DNA from 3 places in the Oceanobacillus sp. FSL K6-0118 genome. Region 1 is predicted to be linked to each of the others. Evidence: riboswitches for the same ligand, from Rfam matches in the RefSeq annotation. Region 1 holds a riboswitch; each other region holds the start of a gene.
The links. A riboswitch is a leader RNA that binds a small molecule or an ion and turns the genes downstream of it on or off. The one in region 1 is predicted to bind S-adenosylmethionine.

Region 1 (4,269 bases):
TCCACCAATCATGGCGAGAATAAGCCAAAGATTCGACAGTCCCCATTCATAAGACCAGCCAGGATACCCAAGAAAAGTAGCTGCACTTAGATAGGTGGCCGCAAAGGATAGCCCCAACACAACTGGGCCAAGTCCCCCGCCTATCGCAAAATCACGAACACTTTTCGTTTGTTTAGTCCCAATATATCCAAGTGCCAACATAATACCTAGAAATAAAAGGAATCCAACCCACGTATATAATGTTACTGTATTCATCACGTTACCCCTTTTTAGAAAACTTGGCATTCGCTATTAGGTTGGGCGAATGCCTTAGTTGCACTTATGCAGACAGGAAAGATTTTTATACTTTCCTACCTGCCAATGAAAGGCTTAAGCGCCCCCTGAGGCTCATCGCACTATCACAAAAGGTTGCGCAGGGCGCTTTAGCTAGAAACGTAAGGATTAACTATTTCACTAATGGAGACACCTTTTTCGCCGGATGGTTGTCAGGTAAATAAGGTGACCCTGTACCGAATAAGTTTTCTCGCAATGTTTTTCCTTCATATTCGGTTCGATAAATGCCACGTTTTTGTAATTCTGGAACAACATGATCCACAAACTCACGGAATGTTTCTAATGAATAACTCTGTGCAATGTTAAAACCATCTACATCCCCTTCTGTCGTCCATTCCTCAATACGATCTGCAATTTGTTCAGGTGTTCCGACAAATTTCACGGTTCCATTACCAAGCCCATGATTTTGTATTGCTTCCCGTAACGTCCACTTCTTATTTGGATCTTTCGTGTACATATCTAAATTACCTTGAACTGCATCTGTTTCAATGTCTTCAATGTATTGATCTGGATCATATTTCGAAAAGTCAATTCCCGTATGCCCAGAAAGAAGTGCTGCCGTCCCTTCATAACTAACATGATTTTTTAAATCCTCATATTTCGCATACGCTTCTTCCTCTGTGGAGCCGATAATTGGAAGAACCATCGGGAAGATACGAATATCATCCGCATTTCTACCTTGAGCAACCGTACGTTTACGAAGATCTTCGGAGTAATTTTTCAACGCCTCTAAAGAATGACCTTTCGTAAAAACGGCTTCCGCATGTTTTGCCGCAAAGTCACGCCCTCTAGGGGATGCACCAGCTTGGAATAACACAGGAGTCCGTTGTGGTGACGGTTCCGTCAAATGAATTCCTGGTACATTGAAAAATTCACCTTCATGATTGATGGCATGAACCTTTTCAGGGTCGGCAAAAACATCCCCTTCCCGATCATAAACAACCGCATCTTCTTCCCAGCTATGCTCCCAAAGTTTATAAACTACTTCTAAAAATTCATCTGCACGATCGTAGCGCTGATTTTTCGGGAGACGTCCAGATAATCCTAGATTAATAGCTTCACTTTCCAAATACGAAGTCACTACATTCCACGCTACACGACCTTCTGTTAAATGATCGAGGGTAGATAATTGGCGTGCCAATGCATATGGCTGTGCATATGTGGCTGAAACTGTCGGTGCGAAGCCAATATGCTCCGTGACTTGAGCCATTGCGGAAATAATTAACAATGGGTCATGTGCAGGAAGTTGTACGGCATGACGTACCGCTGCATCATGGCTGTTTCCATAAACCGAATAGGTTCCTAATACATCCGCAATAAAAACCGCATCAAATTTCCCACGTTCTAATACTTTCGCTGTTTCCGTCCAAAACTCTAATCGATTATGTTTCGTTCCTTGATCTTTTTCGTGTTTCCATAATCCAGTAGAATGTGGAGAAGGTGAATTTTGCACAAAACCGTTTAAATGAATCTGTTTCCTTTTACTCAATGCGTATCTCTCCTTTTCTTATTTCTCATCATAAGCATTTAGCGCATTTACACTATGAGCAATTGCAGAACCTGCTTTAAGCGCAACTGCAACGAAAATCGCCTCTGAAATTTCTTCTAAGTCTGCCCCAGCTTTCTTCGCATTTTTGGTATGTACATCAATGCAATATACACAACCTGTTGTATGTGCAGATGCTACTGCAATTAGTTCTTTTTCTTTTACGGATAATTTTCCAGCTTTTATTGCTTTTCCATCAAAATTCACAAAAGCCTGGAACGTTTCTTCGCTTAATGCATTAAATTCTTTCAATCGATTAAAGTAAGATGCTTTATAGAACTCTTCACCTCCACTATTATCAAAAGCGTTCAGTCCATTCACACCATGTGCCAAAGCAGAACCAGCTTTCAGTGCAGTCGCAACAAAAATTGCCTCTGCAACTTCTTCTTTCGAGGAATCATTTTTCTTTGCGTTTCCAACATGTAAATCAATGCAATACGGGCAACCTGTAATATGCGCAACCGCTACTGCAATTAATTCCTTTAATTTAACCGAAAGCTTTCCTTCTGCTAATGCTTGATCATTAAATTTGAAAAAAGTTTCGAAAGCCTCTGGTGCATATTCCTTTAATTCAAAAATCCTCCCGAAATATTCCTTCTTATACAAGCTATCTGTTTTTGTAATTGTCATTCTAAATCTCTCCCTTTACATTTTTTCTTACTAAGAATATAATTTTTCCAATATGTTTAATCGGAATTGTGTTTAAAAATTTTTCCATTTGATTACCCCTCTAAGAAAATGGTAAACAAAAGACCCCTTCTGATGAGAAGAGGTCATATATACCAACCCTCATCGTTCAAGCATCAGCTTGCTGGAATTAGCACCTTATTACTTTAGTAATGGTTGCTGCGGGATCCACGGACCAGGTTCCTACCCCGACTCTTGATAAGGAAAACATATTCAATTAGTAAGAATTAATAACATCTTACATAACCAAAAGGAATCTGTCAACAGGAAATTTTCAGAAAAGGACTTTTTTATCAACAGGGATATTGTCACCAAAAAAATTAGAACCTTTGGCCTAATTCACTATTACCCACAGAAACAATATCTTGGTTGATAGGTCAAACTTTCTTGTATGGTGAAGAATACATACTTCACCATACAAGAGCAGCAAATAAACTTATGCAGTTTTCTTAACACCAGGTTCAGCTTGCTCTTTCTTCCCCCACCAGTTTGCAAGGAGTGGACCTGAGATATTATGCCAAACACTAAAGATTGCACCAGGAACGGCTGCAATTGGCGAGAAATGAGCAAGCCCAAGCGACGCGGCAAGTCCTGAATTTTGCATGCCAACTTCGATAGAAATTGCTTTTTGATCTTTAAAATTAAGTTTGATTGCCTTCGCGAGTAAGTACCCGAACAAATATCCTAAACAATTATGTAGTACGACGACTGCAAAAATGAGAAGTCCTGAAGTCATAATCGATTCTTTATTTACAGCCACAACTGCTGAAGCTACTCCTACAATTCCAATGACTGAAATGAGTGGTAATACTTCCACACTTTTACTGACCTGTTTGCTAAATAGCATCCGGATAACTACACCTAAAACGATTGGTAATAAGACGACTTGGACAATCGACAAGAACATGTCCATGAATGACACGGAAAGCCATTGACTGGCAAACAAATAAGTCAATGACGGAGTTAAAATTGGTGCAAGCAATGTTGATAACGCTGTTACCGTTACGGATAATGCTGTGTTCCCTTTAGCCATAAACGTCATTACATTAGAAGACGTACCTCCAGGACAGCAACCAACTAAAATAACCCCCGCTGCTATTTCTGGCGATAAATTAAATGCATGTGCAAGTCCAAAAGCCGTTAATGGCATGATTGTATACTGTGCAACTACACCGACCAAAACACTTTTCGGAGCTAGAAAAACTCCTTTAAAATCATCTACACTCAAGGTGAGTCCCATTCCGAACATAATAATTCCCAATAAAAGCGACACATGCGGTGCTATCCACGCAAATCCTTGTGGAATAAAGAAGCTAAGCAATGCAAAAAGAATAACCCATAGCGCAAATGTGCTTGTTGCAAAGTTACTAATCTTCCCTAATGTTCTCATACTTGTTTCCTCCAAAGTTGCCAAAGAGTGTGAATACTCTTCTAGTTATTTAATTTAAAATATTACCATAAATAGAACCTTTAATCTAGTGTAAATTTTTAGAAATATATGTACAGGGGAGGCCATTATAGCTTATATGATCTTTTATATACTAATCGTGGCATAAATAGAAAAAAGACATAACCTGCCATATAAGCAAATTATGTCTTCTTTCCCTATCCTTCTACATTTTCTCCATTTCTAAACTTAGAAACTTACTAAGTCAAGGAATCCTGCCCATTCCCAGACCTTTAATCAAACGTATCCGTCCGTC
Region 2 (4,269 bases), 530 kb from region 1:
AAATAATTCATTAGCAATTACAAAGTAAAGACTGCGTTTCGAATTGGGATAATTCCACTAATTATCTACAGGCTTTTTGTTTAATTTTCTACCAAAGTCTGGAGCACCTTTTTATTGGAATCTTTAATAAGTGATTCGAAATCTAGGATAATTATATCACAAAAAAATCATATTGTAACATAATTGTAATACTTCAGTGATAAAATCAAAAAAACTGCCACATCTCCGTGCTGGCAGCTTTCATGGTGTTACTTTATTTTATTTTATTAAATCCTTTAATTCATCTACCCTATCCAATTTCTCCCACGGGAACTGAACATCTGTTCTACCAAAATGGCCATATGCCGCTGTGTTTTTAAAGATTGGTTTTCTTAGGTCTAACATATTAATTATCCCTGCAGGCCTTAAATCAAACACTTTACGAACAGCATCCACTAATTTAGTTTCATGTACTGTACCAGTTCCAAATGTATCAATAGATATAGAAACGGGTTCCGCTACACCAATTGCATAAGCTAACTGAACTTCACAAGACTTCGCAAGTCCTGCTGCAACAATATTTTTTGCAACATAACGGGCTGCATAAGCAGCAGAGCGGTCTACTTTTGTGGAATCTTTACCACTAAATGCCCCTCCGCCATGTCTTGCATATCCGCCATACGTATCTACTATAATTTTACGACCAGTTAAACCAACATCGCCTTGTGGTCCCCCAACAACGAATCTACCAGTTGGATTTATAAAATATTTCGTATGGTCATCTAGTAATTCTTTAGGCACTATAGGAAGAATTACTTGTTCTTTCATGTCTTTTTCAATCTGTTCTTGAGATACTTCTGGATGATGTTGAGTAGAAATAACAATAGTGTCAATACGAACCGGATTATTATTTTCATCATATTCGACAGTTACTTGTGTTTTTCCATCTGGACGTAAATAATCTACTATATTTTCTTTACGAATATCTGCTAATCGTTTAGATAATTTATGTGCTAATGAGATTGGTAAAGGCATAAGCTCTTCTGTCTCGTCACAAGCAAAACCAAACATTAATCCTTGGTCTCCCGCTCCAATTGCAGCGATTGCTTCGTCACTCATTTTGCCTTCACGTGCTTCTAGCGCTTTATCTACTCCCATCGCAATATCTGGAGATTGTTCATCTATTGCTGTTAAGACAGCGCAGGTATCTGCATCAAATCCATATTTAGCTCTTGTATAGCCAATCTCTTTCACCGTTTTCCTGACAATTGCAGGAATATCTACATACGTACTAGTAGTAATTTCACCAGCTACTAAAACAAGACCAGTAGTTACTGTAGTCTCACAAGCAACTCTTGCATTGGGATCATTTTTTATAATTTCATCTAAAATGGCATCTGATATTTGATCTGACATTTTATCTGGATGCCCTTCTGTTACAGACTCAGATGTGAATAAACGACGTTTTTCAGCCATAAGGCTCATTCTCTCCTTTAATTGGTGTTACGGAACTCTTTTCATTATTTCGATTAAAGATCTTTGTATATTCTATATATAAAAGCATTGAAGAAACCATTGCTTTTTATATAATAAAGAAGACTTCCATCAGTGGGGATTTTCCTTCATTCCCCACTGTCGTACTTATCGGACCTTTGCGGGTAGTTGATCTCCCACTTACCTTCTTTGTTCTTCAGAAGCTTGAGGAGGGAGTCTTACTGCCCATTTAGGTGGGATAAAAGGAACTGTTTCTTCTTTAAAAGCAAAAAAATCCCTATCCTACATTGAGGAAAGGGTTCGGTCCTTTCACTCTTATTGTTCAAGGAATGATCCTTGCTTCAGGTAAGCACCTTTTCACAAGCGTGTGAGGTTGCTGGGCTTCATAGGGTCTGTCCCTCCGCCAACTCGGAATAAGATAGTTTCCGTCCATTGTTATCGTAACGAAATGTGTGAGTAATGTCAATAACTTTTCCTCTACATATGATGGTTGAAGCAAATAAAGAATACTTCCATCATTGGGGGTTTTCCTTCATTCTCCACTGATGGTTAGTCGCACTGATCGGATCTTTACGGGCAGTTGATCTCCCACCTACCTTCTTTGTTTCCTTAGAGGCTTGAGTGGGATAGAAATATTGTAGTTATTTCCGTTAATTTAACAAATAGCAAATTTTACTAAATTGAAACATAAATAGTATGGATTATTTTTGTATATGTGTTATACTAATAATCGAATGTAATGAAAAGTACAATTTTTAGCAGTTAGGAAAGTATAGATTCTTTCTCGTTTGGGGTACCGATTACCCGCCCCACTGTATAAATCTGCTAAGTGCAACTAACGCATTCGCTAAACCTATCCTATAGTGAATGCCAAGTTTTCTAATTATCTTCATCAGTAATTTATTATAAAGCGGGGGATTTTTTTTATGAAAATGGTGGAAAGAACATTATGGAAAGATTTACTTCATCAACATGAAAACATCAAAGAGAATTTATCCGAACCACAATTAGTGGAACGTATATTGGGCAGGGGAGAAGCAGCATTAAGTGAAACTGGGGCGGTTCGAGCAACAACTGGAAAATATACAGGAAGATCCCCTGGTGATAAATTTATTGTTCGTGATGAAGTGTGTGAAGCTACTATTAATTGGGGAGCAGTAAATCAACCCATTGAAGAGAAGTATTTTGATAGTCTATATGAGAAAGTGATTGATTATTTAAAAGAAAAAGATGAAATTTATTCTTTCAAAGGATTTGCTGGAGCAGATAAAAAATATCGCTTACCAATTCAAGTAATTAATGAATTTGCATGGCACAATCTTTTTTCTCGTCAATTATTCATTAAGCCACAACAAGACGAATTAGAGAACCATCAAAGTGAATTCACTGTTATTTCTGCACCTAATTTTAAAGCTGACCCTAGTGTTGATGGAACAAATTCCGAAACCTTTATCATTATTTCTTTTAAAAAGAGAATTGTTCTTATTGGTGGAACGGAGTATGCCGGAGAGATTAAGAAATCTATATTCTCTGTTATGAACTACCTTCTTCCACAACAGGATGTATTATCCATGCATTGCTCTGCTAACGTAGGTAAAGAAGGTGACGTTGCTTTATTCTTTGGTCTGTCTGGTACAGGTAAGACTACGCTTTCTGCGGATCCGTACCGCCGATTAATTGGGGATGATGAACATGGTTGGAGTCCGAATGGGGTATTTAATATAGAAGGTGGCTGTTATGCAAAATGTATTAACCTCTCAGAAGAAAAAGAGCCACAAATATACAACGCGATTCGCTTCGGATCTGTACTCGAGAATGTAATATTAGATGAAAATACAAGAACACCAGAATATGACGATACCTCTCTTACTGAGAATACTAGGGCAGCGTATTCTTTAGAGAATATCGATAATATTGTTACACCAAGTGTTGCGGGCCATCCAAATGCAATTATTTTCCTAACAGCTGATGCTTCCGGCACGTTACCACCTATTAGTAAATTAACGAAAGAGCAAGCTATGTATCATTTCTTAAGTGGATATACTAGTAAACTTGCTGGTACAGAACGTGGTGTGACAGAACCGCAAGCAACTTTCTCAGCGTGCTTTGGTTCCCCATTCTTACCATTAGCTCCATCTAAATACGCTGAAATGCTAGGAGATAAAATAGATCAATTCAATGCCAAAGTGTTTTTAGTTAATACTGGCTGGACAGGTGGTTCCTACGGGGTAGGAAACCGTATGAAACTTTCTTATACTCGTGCAATGATTCACTCTGCACTAGAAGGTGAACTTAATAATGTAGAAACCGTTCAAGATGAAGTATTCGGATTAAATATTCCACTTCATATTCCTGGGGTTCCTGATGAAGTGTTAGTTCCAAAACAAACTTGGGGTGATAAAGCAGCTTATGACAAAGCGGCAAAAGAATTAGCTTTGAAATTCCACGAAAACTTCAAGAAATTCACTCATGCATCCGATGAAATTAAGAATGCGGGTCCACTATTTAAATAATAAAATTCAAAAAGTCGGTCTCTTTTAGGAGATCGGCTTTTTTCGTTTGAAAAAAACTTTAAATCAATAGGCAATCACACAATTTTCTCCTAGGCATAAACTGTGGAAGGAAGATAATTTAAATGAAAGGGTCGAGAACTATGAGAAAGATTAAAGGCTTTATTTTGTTGTCCATCGGTTTACTTATCTTTCTTTCGGCTTGTGGTACAGGTGGAACATCCAAAATCAGTATCGGTGAAGTAACGAGATCTGTTTTCTATACACCTATGTATGTAGCGGTAGA
Region 3 (4,269 bases), 1.6 Mb from region 1:
GTGGTGCATTTTCTATTTAGCGGGAAGGAAATCTTTCCCGTCTAGAGCTTCGATTACTCGTTCTACCGTAAAGATTTGAATAAGTGCATTTAAGGTATATGTCTATAAAGCTTGGCAAATACCAGTTTTTCAAAAAAATGAAATGTTAGATTCTGAAAAGCTCGTCTAATTTTTTATCACCCGCATACAATATTTTGAGGTGAAAAAATTGAGAGAAGCGCAGGTAGACAAATTACATATCTTATTAGTGATGTTCTTCATTAGTTTAATCATGAGTATCCAATCTCCAATTTTCACTCCTTATGCAGCGATGGTAGGTGCGTCAGGTGTATTAATTGGTATTATGCTTAGTGTTTCACAGTTGGCAAATTTAACTGGAAATTTGATTGCTGGTCCTTTGGTTGATCGGTTTGGAAAGCGAATTTTTATTACTCTGCCTTTACTTGTGTCTGGCATTTTGTTCATCGCCCATGGTGTTGTTGGTGATACGGTTAGCTTGTTAATGCTTAGGGCCATGAATGGATTTTCGTTAGCGTTTTTAATTCCAGCAGCAATGGCATTACTTTCGGGATATGCCAAAAATAGTGTACAGCAAGGAAAAAACATGGCAATTAATGGAATACTAGGAACGATTGCTAGTATCGTAGCTCCTGTAATCGGAGGACAACTAGGTGTGTCGATAGGGTATGCCAATACGTATTTCGTAATAGGTTCTGGATTAATTTTAACCTCTATCTATACGATGAAATTTATAAATGAAAGACAAATTGTTATGATGAAAAGGAACTCAAAAACAGTTTTGAGTCTGTGGGATGTTTTAACTACACCGGGTCTTCAGGTTGTATTTTTGACTGGATTTGCGGTGATGTATATTCATGGGGTCCTTATTTATGAAATTCCTTACTTAACGGTAGAAAAAGGTTTATCTACTGCGGTTACTGGACAATTATTTAGTTATTTTGGTATTGGAACGTTTATATCCTTATCATTGCTTTTTATTAATAGGTTCGACCCTGTGAAGCGGTTGATCCTCGGGTTATTTGGAATGTGTATAAGTTTGTTTGCACTATTTAATTCTCTTCTATCATTAAGCATATTGGTTTTCCTTATTGGTGTCTTTTTTGGAATTATGATGCCGGCGATGGCTACTGCATTAACGGATGTTGTTTCAAGTGAAGGGCATGGGAGAGCTTTTGGCGTTATGTCAGCAGTTTATTCGTTAGGGATGATTTTCAGTACCTTTTTTACAGGTATTATTCGTAGCTTTATTTCACCTTATTTTATTGCATTTTTGATAGGAATGGTTGTTTTGACACTGATTGGTTATTCAAAACTGCAATCTCCAAGTCCAACGAAGTCTTATTAGGAAGGGGAAGGGAAAATGAAAAAAATACTTCTAGCTATTGGGGTTATAGCAATTCTTGGATTTGTTGCTTATTTAGAAAAACCTGAAAATAACTACCATGGTTTCGTTCCTGATTTACACGTCGATTCAACACCTACCATTCGCGAAGAAATCGAAAAGGAAATTGAGGAGGAATCCATTGAAGCTTATGCTCACTTGGAACAAGAAAGTACTCCTGCCATGTCAAGTGTGGAGCTTGAATTGGTAGATACTTATGAAGAGGATGGCTATATGGTTGAAAAATATCGGAAATATGAGGTGTATAGAAATGATGATGGTGTTATTGTGAAAAAAGAACCGACTTCAAACTATGAATTTTTAAAATATAAAATAGACGAATCGAGTGAGTCTATGGGAACACATAATTAAAACTGGCTAAGATAGATTGGCCAGTTTTTTGGTTAGAAAAGAAGAAATAGCATAAACTATAAAAAAGAAGGTGACTAAAGTGGAAGAAAATAAAGAAAAATATACGGTTGCAGGAACTGATATTGAAGAAGTAAAAAGAAAGAATGCGGAATCTGGACTATCCTATAATGAGGTAAAGGCATTACTAGCATCAACAGGAGGTCTAGAAACATCCGTTTACAGTAATACGGATGTAGAGGAAATTAAAAAGAAATTGAACTCTGATTAAAAAAGAATAAGTGATAGAAAGGGAGCCGATACATGCATTAGCGTTTGTTGGCTTCCTTTCAGTAGGTATGAATTACCTTGTTTTATTTATCCACCTAAACGGGCAGTAAGACTCCGATCTTAAGCTTTTGGGAAAGGTGGGAAATCATCAGTGGGGGATGAAAGAAACCCCACACCGATGGTTAGTCTTCTTTATACTTCCACCTTAGCTAAAATGGAAAATACCTGTTTTAAGTCTTGAATTAAATCTTCTGCTTTCTCAACTCCAACTGAAAAACGTAATAGTCGATTATCTACTCCTCGTTCTATGCGTTCTTCCAGTGGGATATCAGCATGAGTTTGAGTTGCTGGATAAGTAATAAAGCTTTCGACGCCACCAAGACTTTCCGCGAATGTAATAACTTGAAGATTTTGTAAAAATGTATCCACCCATTGGCTTTCTTGTAATTTGAAGGAAAGCATACCGCCTTTACCTGGATAATATACGTCACTAACCAAGGCTTCGTTCTTTAAATAAGAAACAATGCTTTTTGCATTTTCTACATGTTTATCCATCCGTAATGAAAGTGTTTTTAATCCTCTTATTAAGAGCCAACAATCAAAAGGTGAAAGGACAGCACCAGATGCATTATGGATGAAGGATAATTTTTCACAAATTTCATTGCCTTTTGCAACAACTAAACCAGCTAATACATCGTTATGTCCCCCGATATATTTTGTCGCACTGTGAACAACAATGTCTGCACCTAAGTCAAGAGGTCGCTGTAAGTAGGGGGTCATAAACGTATTGTCTACAATCAGTAAAAGATTGTGTTTTTTGGTGATAGCTGCAATCTGGGCAAGGTCAATTTCTTGCATTAATGGATTCGTTGGCGTTTCGAGAAATATGGCTTTTGTATTTTCGGTGATTAATTGCTCGATTTGCTGATTGTTTTCAAAATCGGTGTATGTCGTTTGAATATGGTATGTATCTGCGTAATGTTGAAGCAAGCGATAGGTACCACCGTAAATATCTTTAGGAACAATCAACTGATCCCCAGGTTTAAACAAAGAAAGAACGAGCTCGATTGCTGCCATGCCAGAACTACATGCAAATCCGCTATCTCCATTTTCTAGATCAGCAAAGCCCTCTTCCAATATGGTTCTTGTAGGATTTTTTGTTCGGCTGTAATCGAATCCAGTTGATTGGCCTAGTCCTTGATGTTGGTATGCCGTCGATAAATAAATAGGTGGATTGACAGCCCCCGTTGATTGATCACTCTTATTGCCTAATTGAACCAATCTCGTTTCTATACTTTTGTCTGACATTTTTTCATCTCCTTATAAATGAGTGGACCCTGCAAGGAAGCCCTATTGTTTCATCGTAGGATAATCAATAGTAATATTACGTTAATATTCGTTTGCTAATTACTATTTCCTGATCTTATTTTTCACATGAATCAAATGCTAAAATAAAACCCTCTTCCTATAGATAAGAAGAGGGTTGATGCACAATGGCTATTTTCTCTTCTTATCTACAAGCATGATGCTCCTGGAATTGGCACAGTTCTCTGTAAAGTCTGTTGCCGAGGCTTCAAAGGGCCAGTCCCTCCACCTCTCTGGATAAGAAATTTGGATATTCAGTTAAATATTAGACTACACGTATTCGTATTAATTGTCAATAAGAATTTTGGTAATTTTTTGTTTTTTACATAGAAGGTTTTTACATAGAATCATTCTTCATAAACATAATTTCCCTATTACACGGACAAAGTCATCATTTAGTAGGGAGGAAAAGTCCGTGACAAGAGTTCTCACGGACAAAGTTAGCACCCAGCGCAGTAAAAATGTCCGTGAAAAAGCTATCATGGACCAAATCACATTTCAATATCTATAAATGTTAGCAAAGGAAGTATATCTCGTTCGTCAACCCTATATAGTTAACGGTTGACAATTAGAAGAAAATAAAATATCATATTTTCAGAATATAAATTTAATAGAGTCCATTTTTATAGGTCTAGGGAGGAGATTTTTATGAAATTAAAAGCTGTCGATATTACGCTTGCGGGTCTGTTCGCTGCTCTTATGGCTATTGGCGCTAATATTACTGCATTTATCGTTATTGGAGGAGTTCCTATTACGTTAACTACTTTCTTTTGTATTTTGTCAGGTCTATTGCTTGGAAGTAGGTTAGGAGCTATTTCGATGACGGTATATGCCTTGGTTGGGTTAGCAGGGGCCCCTGTTTT

Region 2: another riboswitch for S-adenosylmethionine. It lies ahead of metK (methionine adenosyltransferase); the one in region 1 lies ahead of MHI02_RS16345 (carboxymuconolactone decarboxylase family protein).
Region 3: another riboswitch for S-adenosylmethionine. It lies ahead of MHI02_RS08255 (methionine biosynthesis PLP-dependent protein); the one in region 1 lies ahead of MHI02_RS16345 (carboxymuconolactone decarboxylase family protein).

What each region holds. Positions count from the first base shown of each region.
Region 1 is NZ_JBBOVR010000001.1:3,213,851-3,218,119, forward strand. It holds gene MHI02_RS16335 (sodium:solute symporter family protein) at 1-255, opposite strand, end outside; gene MHI02_RS16340 (LLM class flavin-dependent oxidoreductase) at 446-1,822, opposite strand; gene MHI02_RS16345 (carboxymuconolactone decarboxylase family protein) at 1,841-2,509, opposite strand; SAM riboswitch class I at 2,666-2,771, opposite strand; gene MHI02_RS16350 (bile acid:sodium symporter family protein) at 3,003-3,956, opposite strand.
Region 2 is NZ_JBBOVR010000001.1:2,687,722-2,691,990, forward strand. It holds gene metK (methionine adenosyltransferase) at 259-1,455, opposite strand; SAM riboswitch class I at 1,786-1,893, opposite strand; gene pckA (phosphoenolpyruvate carboxykinase (ATP)) at 2,400-3,986, shown strand; gene MHI02_RS13760 (ABC transporter substrate-binding protein) at 4,127-4,269, shown strand, end outside.
Region 3 is NZ_JBBOVR010000001.1:1,595,278-1,599,546, forward strand. It holds gene MHI02_RS08240 (MFS transporter) at 209-1,366, shown strand; gene MHI02_RS08245 (hypothetical protein) at 1,382-1,774, shown strand; gene MHI02_RS08250 (hypothetical protein) at 1,854-2,042, shown strand; gene MHI02_RS08255 (methionine biosynthesis PLP-dependent protein) at 2,234-3,349, opposite strand; SAM riboswitch class I at 3,549-3,650, opposite strand; gene MHI02_RS08260 (biotin transporter BioY) at 4,055-4,269, shown strand, end outside.